Regions from separate parts of the Massilia sp. IC2-476 genome, predicted to be linked through region 3. Evidence: predicted binding sites of a transcription regulator. Region 3 holds the regulator's gene; each other region holds the start of a gene.
The links. Region 3 encodes sigma-54, which starts transcription at its own class of promoters, with help from an activator protein. Its sites were predicted from a motif close to TGGCANGNAANCTGCTTT; they were not measured.

Region 1 (3,259 bases), on a different contig from region 3:
GCACGTGGTGCGCAAAGCGGAATTAGGCAGCGATATTAACTAGCTTGGTGGTGTGGTTGCGGAAGCTGTGCACCACCATGTTCGGCGAGGCCGGCACATCCATTCCCGCCAGCATGTCGTGCATCATCGCCACCGCCAGCGCCGCTACCGTGAAGCTGCCCACCGCGATCTGCGATGCCGGGCAGGGACGGCCGTCTTCCATGATGGTCAGGGCCTTGGCCACCTGCTCCACCACCTGGCGGTCGAGGTGGGCGCCGATGCGGCCCATGATCTTGCCGAACACGTTCGCATAGCTGGCATCGCCCTCGCCCTGGGCGTGCTGGACGTCGTGCGCGATGACGTCGGCCAGCGAAGCGCTGGTGCCGGCCGGGAAATACAGCACGCCGGCGCCGAAGCCGATCGACAGCGCGGTGAACACCGCCTTCTTCTGCTCGCGCGCATTGGTATGCAGGGCCAGGATGGCTTCCAGGTCGAGGAAGTCGATGGTGTCGAAGATGATGTCGACGCTGCCGACCAGCTGCTGGGCGTTGGTGGCGTCGAGGTTGGCCTGCACCGCTTCCACTTTCGCTTCCGGATTGATGCGCAGGATGTGCTTCTTCAGCGCCTGTACCTTCGGGCTGCCGATATCGTCGAAGTCATAGAACTGGCGGTTCAGGTTATGCGCGTCGACGGTATCGCCATCGATCAGGATGAACTCGGAAAAACCCATGCGCGCCGCGCAGATGGCGGTCGATGCACCCAGGCCGCAACCGGCAATCAGAAGGCGCGTGCTGCGGATCTTTGCCTGGGTCTCGCTCGAGACATAGCCATTGTTACGGGTGGTAAAAGTATCGTAGTCGAAAGCATTGGTCATGGAAGCCCCTGTAGAGAATGCCGGGGTGCTACGCGCGCCGCCGGTTTGCTATTAACGCTAGGCATCTTGCCATTTTTCGGGCACAGCAGCCAGCTTTTCCGGCGCTCCCGGCCGTTCTGTCGGCATTACTTACAACGGCATGCGAGGCGGCCGCGGAATATGCACAGCAAATAAACAAAAGACCGGAAGCAGGCCCGAATATTTCTTCCAATGCAATCTTTTTTTTACTATATCGTTTCCTTTTGTTAACTAACCCTCTTGAGCCTGTCGGTTTACTTTACAGCGCGCTTCACGTGGGGACATGCATATTTAGCTGATCCGGTAGATATCCCTAAGAATCAAGTACTTACCGAGGGTTTTTGACGGCTGGCACACCCCTTGCTTAATATCCATTGTCGCTCCCCGAAGCAATACACCAACACTCTGGAGATTAGAATGAAACTGAAACACCTGATTACGTCGCTGGCCCTGGGTTTCGCTGCAATCTCGGCATCGGCAACTCCGCTGGACGCACTGACCGGCAACCTGAACATCAAACTGACCGGCCTGACCACCGAATCGAACCGTAGCGCCGGCAGCAACGAAAGCACCTGGGGCGTCGGTAACATCACCTCGATCAGCGGTACCGGCGGCCAGCAGTGGTACGCAGGCGCATCGGATGGTTCCTACCTGTACTACATGATCTACGGTATCGCCGACCAGAACATCGTCTTCGATTCGACCACCGGCAAGTTCAGCATCTATAACATCGGCGCCACCGGCGGCGCAGGCGATGGCCAGATCCACCTGGACATCTACCGTTCGAACGTCAACCTGCTGGAACTGACCTCGAACTACAACGCTTCGCCAAGCCAGCGTACCGGTTTCGACAGCTTCTCGCTGTTCGCCGGCATGGAAAAATACCTGGAAGTCGTGTTCGGCACCGGCAAGCAGCTGGTTGACGTCGAAGGCGGCACCAACCCGAACGCCGACGAACGCCTGGCCACCCTGACCCAGACCGCTACCTCGGCAACCCTGCCGGCAGCCGGCGAAGGCCAGTTCTTCGGCGACGTCGTGGGCGGCACCGCTGCTGCACAGTGGAACACCAACGGCCAGTTCGGTCACGACCTGGACGGCAAGTTCACCCTGAGCACCAACGGCGCGAACTTTGGTTCGGGCACCTGCTCGCCGGCAGAAGTGGCCAACAACACCTGCTTCACCGGCCTGATCAACGACCCGATCCGCGCCAACAAGGTTCCGGAACCAGGTTCGCTGGCTCTGCTGGGCCTGGGCTTCGCCGGTCTGGCTGGCCTGCGCCGCCGCAAGGCAGCCAAGTAATTCAGCTGCAGCATTCCCGCCTCGCGGCGGGATGCCAAAGCAAAGACAAAGGGCGGAACCCGCAAGGGTTCCGCCCTTTGTCGCATCAGGATTCAGGCGGTGCGCCCGGATTCCTGGATGGCGCCGCCCAGCTGGCCGATCAGCTCGGTCGCGGCACTGACGATCTGCGGCGCGGCAAAGCCGGCGCGGGTCATCTCTTTATAGAAGGAACGCGCCAGGATACGCGCCACGTCTTCCGGATTCTGGTAGGCGGTGGCGTCGGCGCCGCTTTGCTGCGCTTCGCGCACCAGCGCCATCTGGGCAAAGCGCGAGGCCAGCAGGCCCTGCAGCTGGATGGTCTGCACCGATTTGCCGATGAACAGCGCGGTCACCTCGAGCAGCTGGAGTTCGGTCTCGCTGAAGGCAACCCCGGTGACGTTCAGTACGCCCACGATGCGCCCGTCGATGCGCACCGGCGCTGACATCAGGGCCGGCACCGCGGCGCGCCGGCGCCGGGCCAGGCTGGCGAATTCGGAGCGGGCGATGTCTTCCACCAGCAGCGCGCGGCCGCTGGCCAGCACCCGGCCGCAGATCCCCTCGCCGCTGCCGACCAGGGCGTCGGCGGCATCCGGCGGCATGTCGCCGGCGCTGGCGCAGACCCGCATGCGCAGGTCGTCCGGTGCGTCGCTGCTGAGCAGCATGACCGAGCAGCTGGTCGCGCCGACCAGGCGCCGCGCCAGCTCGGCATGGCTGACGAGGTTGTCGTCGAGGGAGCCGCTGGCCAGCAAGTCCTGCACATCCTGCAAGCGCAACAGGTGCTTCGCATCATTGTTCATGGATCGCCTTTCCAGGGTCAACGCGCTGCCGGCAGAAGCCGCCTGTTGATGATAGGTTAATTCAATCCTTGCAACAAGTCAGATCGCCTGCGCCGGCTCATCCTGCGTGCGCGGTGATAGGACGGCCTTGTGGAACAGGTGGCGCGCCAGCATCAGCGGTGGCATGCGCAGCCAGTTGCCGCGCAGGTAGAGCGCGCCAAGGGCAAGCGGGCTCAAACGGTCGGCGCAGCTGGGATGGGGCGGCAACAGGGCGCGCAGGAATAGCGCGTCCATC
Region 2 (3,259 bases), on a different contig from region 3:
ATGGTGGTCGAACCACTATAGGGGAAGGGGCAGAGGCAGATGTCGACCTCGTGGTGCTGTTCCAGGAAGCCGTAGACGTGGGTGCGAGGGCGCAGTATCAGACGTTCGCGCGGAATGCCCTGTTCTGCAAACCACGCTGTCACGACCTCGTCGGTGCCGTTTTGCATGCCGCCTAACAGCATTTTGGCGTTTGGTACCGCGTGCAGCAGCCGCGACCATAGTCTCACCACGTCCCGGTTCAACTTGTTCAGGCGGTGGAAGCTGCCGAAGGTGATGTAGCCATTGCTCAGGGCTGGCAGCGGGTTGACCGGCGGCGCATGGGTGGCGGAAGTGAAAGGCGCACCCAGCGGCAGGCACACGATCTTTTCACTGAACTGGCTCTCGAAGCGGTCTATGGGAGTCGCGAACTGGTCGCACAGCACATAGTCCATCGCTTCCAGGCCCGTGGTCCCGGCATAGCCGATCCAGGTGCACTGGATCGGCGCCGGCTTGCGCGCGAACAGGGTCAGGCGGTTGAGCGCCGAGTGACCGGCCAGGTCGACCAGGATGTCGATCTCGTCTTCGCGGATCAGGCGTTCTGCCGCTTCGTCGTCCATTCGCGCGATCTGGCGCCAGCCGGCCGCGCATTCGCGCAGCTGGGCCGACATCACATCCTCGATCGTATTGTTATAGTAGGCGTACAGGGCCACGCTCTCGCTGTCCTTGAACGCTTCGAACACGGGGGCGATGAAATTGGTCACCGCGTGGTCATACAGGTCGCCCGAGACGATACCGACGCGCAGGCGCCGCCGCGGGTCGCGGCCGTTCGGGTGCGGCTGGCGCAGCGCGCGCAGCGGCGCCTCCCAGCGCTCTGCAAAAGCCAGGTGTTCGCGGGTCAGCTCCTCGGCGTCCATGCAGCAGTGGCTCAGGATGAACAGCATCACGCTGTGGGCCGCCGCCGACGGGGCCCGCTCGAGGGCCTGGCGCGCCAGCTGCAGCGCGAGCTCCCATTCGCCCATGCTGAAGCAGGCGCCCAGCAGGCCGTACATGGCCTGGGTATCGTCGGGCGTCAGTTCCAGCGCACGCCGCATCTGGCTTGCTGCGCCGGCCAGGTCGCCGGACTGGCGCATCGCGCCGCCCAGTTCGACGAGGATCTCGGTGTTGTCCGGAGACAGTTCCAGCAGGCGCGTCAGGCAGGCAACGGCCTCCTTGTGCAGCTTCTGCGTGCGGCAGCTGCGCCCCAGCTGGAGCAGGGCGCCGGCGTGTGTCGGCTGCATCTCGAGCACGGTACGGAAGCAGGCTGAAGCGTCGGCGTGGCGCCCCAGGATGACCAGCAGGAGCCCGAGGTCGTAGCGCGCGTCCACCAGCGTAGGGTCGAGCTGGACGATCCGGGCGAACACCGTGGCCGCTTCTTCGGTATGTTCCAGTTTGTGCAGGGTATTGCCCAGGCTGAGCAGTACGGACACATTATCGGGAGCCAGTCCGGCGGCGCGCCGCGCTGGCGCTTCCGCCTCGGGCGCGCGGCCCAGGCGCAGCAGCGCATCGGCCAAGCCCTGCTGCAGGTCGATGCCGTTCTCGAAACGCAGGGCGGCGCGGTAGGCGGCCACCGCTTCTTCGAAACGTCCGAGTTCGAACAGGGCGGCTGCCAGCACGCCCTGCAGCCCGCGCACTTTCTGGTTCAGTTCGAGGGCGCGGCGCAGGCTGACGACACCCTGTTCGAGCTGGCGCGCCCTGAGCAGCCCCAGGCCGAGCAAGGCGTGGGCATTGGCGTCGCGCGGGTTGCGGCGCACGGCGCGGCGGTGCTGGTCGAGCGGATCCGGGGTGGCCGGTTGGACGTGGAGATTCATGACAGTCGAGATTTCTGTGCGGAAAGTACCCGCGATTGTAAATCGCCCCGCTGTGCAATGGTTTGGGATTGTTGCGTCCAACCCGAAAAAATTTTGTCGGGAAACTTTACAAGCCTCCTGTACGGTGCCAGGAAACTCCTCAAGTATCAAACACTTGCATTATTGGCATAAAAATTGCTTTTGATCATTTATTTGAATCGAATAACGGGAATGCCATGAAACTGTTCGCTCGTAGTGCTGCCGCCCTGTGTGTCCTGTTTTGCGCAAGCCAGGCCCAGGCCTTGCCGAGCGCAGGCTGGCGCACCACCGACAATCACGTGTACGGCAACACGGTCAGCTTCGACAATGTGGGCCAGCTGGCCGTCGATACCCTCGTCACCGAGCAGTTCGCGGGGCAGGGCCTGCACTTTTCCGGGTCGATCCGCGCCAACGGTTGCGGCTACGACAGCTGGAACCACTACAGTATGCGCGGCAATAGCCTGGGTACGTTCGGACCTGCTTGCCAGACCAACAGCGTCGACGACGCGTTCCGCCTGCGCTTCGACCGCACAATCTCCACCCTGGCCTTCGACGCTTTCCTGGCCGATAACCTGCGCATCGCCACCCTCGACCTGTACCTGAAGGGCAGCCTGGTGACCAGCTTCTCGATGCCGACGCTGTCCTACGATGGGCTGGTGATGGGTGGCCTGGCCACGATCGACGGCCGCCAGTTCGGCAACACCCTGGTCAGCCGCGCCGGCATCCTGCGCATCGAGGGCGCGCTGTTCGACGAGATCCGCTTCGCGGAACACGCGGGTGACGACCAGTTCGGCCACTTGATCCTCGACAACCTGCGCTTCGACACCGCGGCCGAGGTGCCGGAACCGGCCAGCCTCGGCCTGCTCGCGCTGGGCCTGGCCGGCCTGGGCGCACTGCGCCGCAGGAGCAAGGGCGACGCCCGGCCCTGAGCCATCGCCTGCGCATGATCTTTGCTATCATGCGCCTTTCGCATTCCCTCCGATAAGCTAGTGAAACCTGATGCACACAAGGGGCGCCGCCTGTCGGTCGCCCCGATGATGGACTGGACCGACCGCCACTGCCGCGTGTTCCACCGCCAGATCACCCGCCACACCTGGCTGTACACCGAAATGGTCACCACCGGCGCCCTGGTCTACGGCGATGTCGAGCGCCACCTGCGCTACGACGCGGTCGAGCACCCGGTGGCGCTGCAGCTGGGCGGCAGCGACCCGGCCGACCTGGCGAAAAGCGCGAAGCTGGGCGAACAGTATGGCTACGACGAGATCAACCTGAACTGCGGCTGCCCGTCAGAGCGGGTGCAGAAGGGCGCTTTCGGCGCCTGCCTGATGGGCGAGCCGCAGCTGGTGGCCGACTGCGTCAAGGCGATGCGCGACGCGGTCTCGATCGACGTCACCGTCAAGCACCGCATCGGCATC
Region 3 (3,259 bases):
CGCAGCCGCACTTCTCAGCCTGATCGCCTTCGGCGCCTCGGCCGAGCGTGCCGATTCGCTCAAGCAGGCCGTGATCAACTTCGACACTCTCGATGTCGACGAGGTCACCCAGACCCGCATCCTGACCGGCAACGTCGTGCTCACGCGCGGCACGCTGGTGCTGAAGTCCGACCGCGCCCTGGTCAAGGAAACGCCGGAAGGCTACATGAGCGTGACCCTCACCGCCAACAACGGCAAGATTGCGACCTTCCGCCAGAAGCGCGATGGCGGTCCCGACCTGTGGGTCGAGGGCCAGGCCCAGCGCATCGAGTACGACGAGCGCGCCGAGCTGGTGAAGCTGTTCTCCAACGCCGAAGTGCGCGAGCTGGAGAACGGCCGCATGACCAATGAAATCCAGGGGCCCTTCATCTCCTACGACAACCGGCGCGAAGTGGCGACCGTGCGCAACGACGCCAGCGGCGCCAGCAAGGTCGGCGGCGGCCGCGGCACCCTGATCCTGGCGCCCAAGCGCACCACCAGCGAAGGCGCCAAGCAATGACGGCCACCATGACGGCAGGCACGCCGGCCACGGCGCTTGATACCTGCAGCACCCTGGTGGTCAAGGGCCTGCAGAAGAGCTACGGCAAGCGCCTGGTGGTGCGCGACGTGTCGCTGCAGGTGGACTGCGGCGAAGTGGTCGGCCTGCTGGGTCCCAACGGCGCCGGCAAGACCACCTCCTTCTACATGATCGTCGGCCTGGTGCCGTCGGACGCCGGCACCATCGACATCAACGGCACCGACATCTCGAACCTGCCGATCCACCGGCGCGCGGTGCTGGGCCTGTCCTACCTGCCGCAGGAAGCCTCGGTGTTCCGCCGGCTGACGGTGGAAGAGAACATCCGCGCCGTGCTGGAACTGCAGCGCGTGGACGGCAAGCCGCTCTCGAAGGACCAGATCAACGAGCGCCTCGACACCCTGCTAGCCGAACTGCAGATCGAGAAGCTGCGCGAGAACCCGGCGCTGTCGCTGTCGGGCGGCGAGCGGCGCCGCGTGGAGATCGCGCGCGCACTGGCGACCAATCCGCGCTTCGTGCTGCTCGACGAACCCTTCGCCGGCGTGGACCCGATCGCGGTGATCGAGATCCAGCGCATCGTGCGCTTCCTGAAAGAGCGCAACATCGGCGTCCTGATCACCGACCACAACGTGCGCGAGACCCTCGGCATCTGCGACCGCGCCTACATCATCAACCAGGGCGCCGTGCTGGCATCCGGCCGCCCCGACGACATCATCGCCAACGAATCGGTGCGCCGCGTGTATCTGGGCGAGCACTTCAGAATGTAACGATGAAGCAGAGTCTCCAGCTACGCACTTCGCAGCACCTGGCGCTGACGCCGCAACTGCAGCAGTCGATCCGCCTGCTGCAGCTGTCCACGCTCGAACTGCACCAGGAGATCGAGCAGATCCTGCACGACAATCCGCTGCTGGAGCGGCTCGACGACCCGCTCGACCGCTCGGTGCGGCTGCTGGCCGACGGCGCCATCAACAACGCGCCGGCGAACGGCGAGGCGCCCGCCCCGGGACAGGAAGCGCAGGAGGGCGCGAAGCCGGAAGGCGAGAGCATGGAGGACGGCGCCGACAGTGGGGGCGGCGAGGCCGACGCCGACTGGGGCGGTGAAGGCGGCGGCGCACGCAGCGGCGACGACGAGGACGGCCGCCCGCAACTGGAAGCCGACGGCATCACGCTGCGCGAACACCTGGCCGAACAGATCCGCCTGACCGGCTGCAGCGCGCGCGACCGGGCCCTGGCCGAGCTGGTGATCGACGCCCTCGACGACAACGGCTACCTGGAAGAGCCGCTCGACGAGATCCACGCGCGCCTGCCGGGCGAGCTGGACATCGAGATGGACGAACTGCGCTGCGCGCTGGCGCTGGTGCAGAGCCTCGACCCGATCGGCGTCGGCGCGCGCAGCGCGGCCGAATGCCTGGCGCTGCAGATCCGCCGCATGGCGGGCGTGCCGCTGGTGACGCGGCGCCTGGCCCTGCAGATCGTCGAGGGTTACCTGAGCTGGTTCGCGCAGCGCGAATACAGCAAGCTGAAAAAGGCGCTCGACTGCGACGACGAAGACCTGCGCGAAGTGCAGGCCGTGGTGCGCCGCTGCAATCCGCACCCGGGTGCGGCCTTCGCATCGAACACCTCGGACTACGTGGTGCCGGACGTGATCGTGCGCCGCGCCAAGAGCGGCTGGGCGGTGGCGCTCAATCCCGACGTGATGCCCAAGCTGCGCGTGAACACGCTGTACGCCAACCTGCTCAAGCAGGGCAGGAGCGAAAGCCAGATGGGCGCGCAGCTGCAGGAAGCCAAGTGGCTGATCAAGAATATGCGCCAGCGCTTCGACACGATCCTGCGTGTCGCAGAGGCAATTGTGGAGCGCCAGCGCAACTTTTTCAGCCACGGCGCGGTTGCCATGCGCCCTCTTGTTTTGCGTGAGATAGCTGATACACTAGGCCTACACGAGAGCACCATCTCTCGTGTAACCACGCAGAAATACATGCTGACCCCGCACGGCATGTTTGAGCTGAAGTACTTCTTCGGAAGCCATGTCGCCACCGAAGCGGGGGGAGAAGCCTCCTCGACGGCGATCCGCGCGCTCATCGCGCAATTGACAGGAGCAGAAGACCCTAGGAATCCTCTATCCGACAGCAAGATCGCGGAGATGCTCGGGGAACAAGGTATGGTCATTGCCCGCCGCACGGTCGCCAAGTACCGTGAAGCGCTCAAGATTCCGCCCGTCAGCCTCCGCAAATCCCTGTAAAGCATCTGCCCACTTCAACCTTGTGGGGCGGGCAGGGCACCTTCCCAAGGAGTGTGTATGAACCTCACCATCAGCGGCCACCACCTCGAAGTCACCCCCGCCATCCGTGAATACGTTCAGAATAAGCTCGAGCGCATCACCCGCCATTTCGACCACGTGATCGACACCCACGTGTTCCTCGCCATCGATAACCTCACTGAAAAAGAAAAACGGCAGAAAGCCGAGATCAACCTCCAGGTATCGGGCAAGATCCTCCACGTCGCAAGCGCTGCACAGGATCTCTACGCGGCCATCGACACCCTGATGGACAGACTGGACAGGCAGGTTCTGAAACACAAATCCATGCTGCAAGACCATAACCACGTGGCGCACAAGCGCCTTCCGGACAACGGAGAAGCCGCCGCCGCGTAATCAACGGGCGACCGCAAACACAGCAAGGGCGTCTGAGGGGACGCCCTTTTTGCATT

Region 1: LK539_RS14150 (PEP-CTERM sorting domain-containing protein) is a predicted target of sigma-54. The motif match lies at 1,221-1,238, and genes of this name have one in related genera.
Region 2: LK539_RS07510 (VPLPA-CTERM sorting domain-containing protein) is a predicted target of sigma-54. The motif match lies at 1,990-2,007, and genes of this name have one in related genera.

Annotation. Positions count from the first base shown of each region.
Region 1 covers NZ_JAJFER010000004.1:476,954-480,212, reverse strand. The annotation lists gene LK539_RS14160 (PEP-CTERM/exosortase system-associated acyltransferase) at 1-43, shown strand, start outside; gene LK539_RS14155 (ThiF family adenylyltransferase) at 23-853, opposite strand; gene LK539_RS14150 (PEP-CTERM sorting domain-containing protein) at 1,289-2,170, shown strand; gene LK539_RS14145 (GAF domain-containing protein) at 2,263-2,985, opposite strand; gene LK539_RS14140 (nucleotidyltransferase family protein) at 3,064-3,259, opposite strand, start outside.
Region 2 covers NZ_JAJFER010000002.1:592,935-596,193, forward strand. The annotation lists gene LK539_RS07505 (glycosyltransferase family 41 protein) at 1-1,826, opposite strand, end outside; gene LK539_RS07510 (VPLPA-CTERM sorting domain-containing protein) at 2,042-2,773, shown strand; gene dusA (tRNA dihydrouridine(20/20a) synthase DusA) at 2,879-3,259, shown strand, end outside.
Region 3 covers NZ_JAJFER010000008.1:48,898-52,156, forward strand. The annotation lists gene lptA (lipopolysaccharide transport periplasmic protein LptA) at 1-538, shown strand, start outside; gene lptB (LPS export ABC transporter ATP-binding protein) at 535-1,320, shown strand; gene LK539_RS19415 (RNA polymerase factor sigma-54) at 1,323-2,792, shown strand; gene hpf (ribosome hibernation-promoting factor, HPF/YfiA family) at 2,850-3,203, shown strand.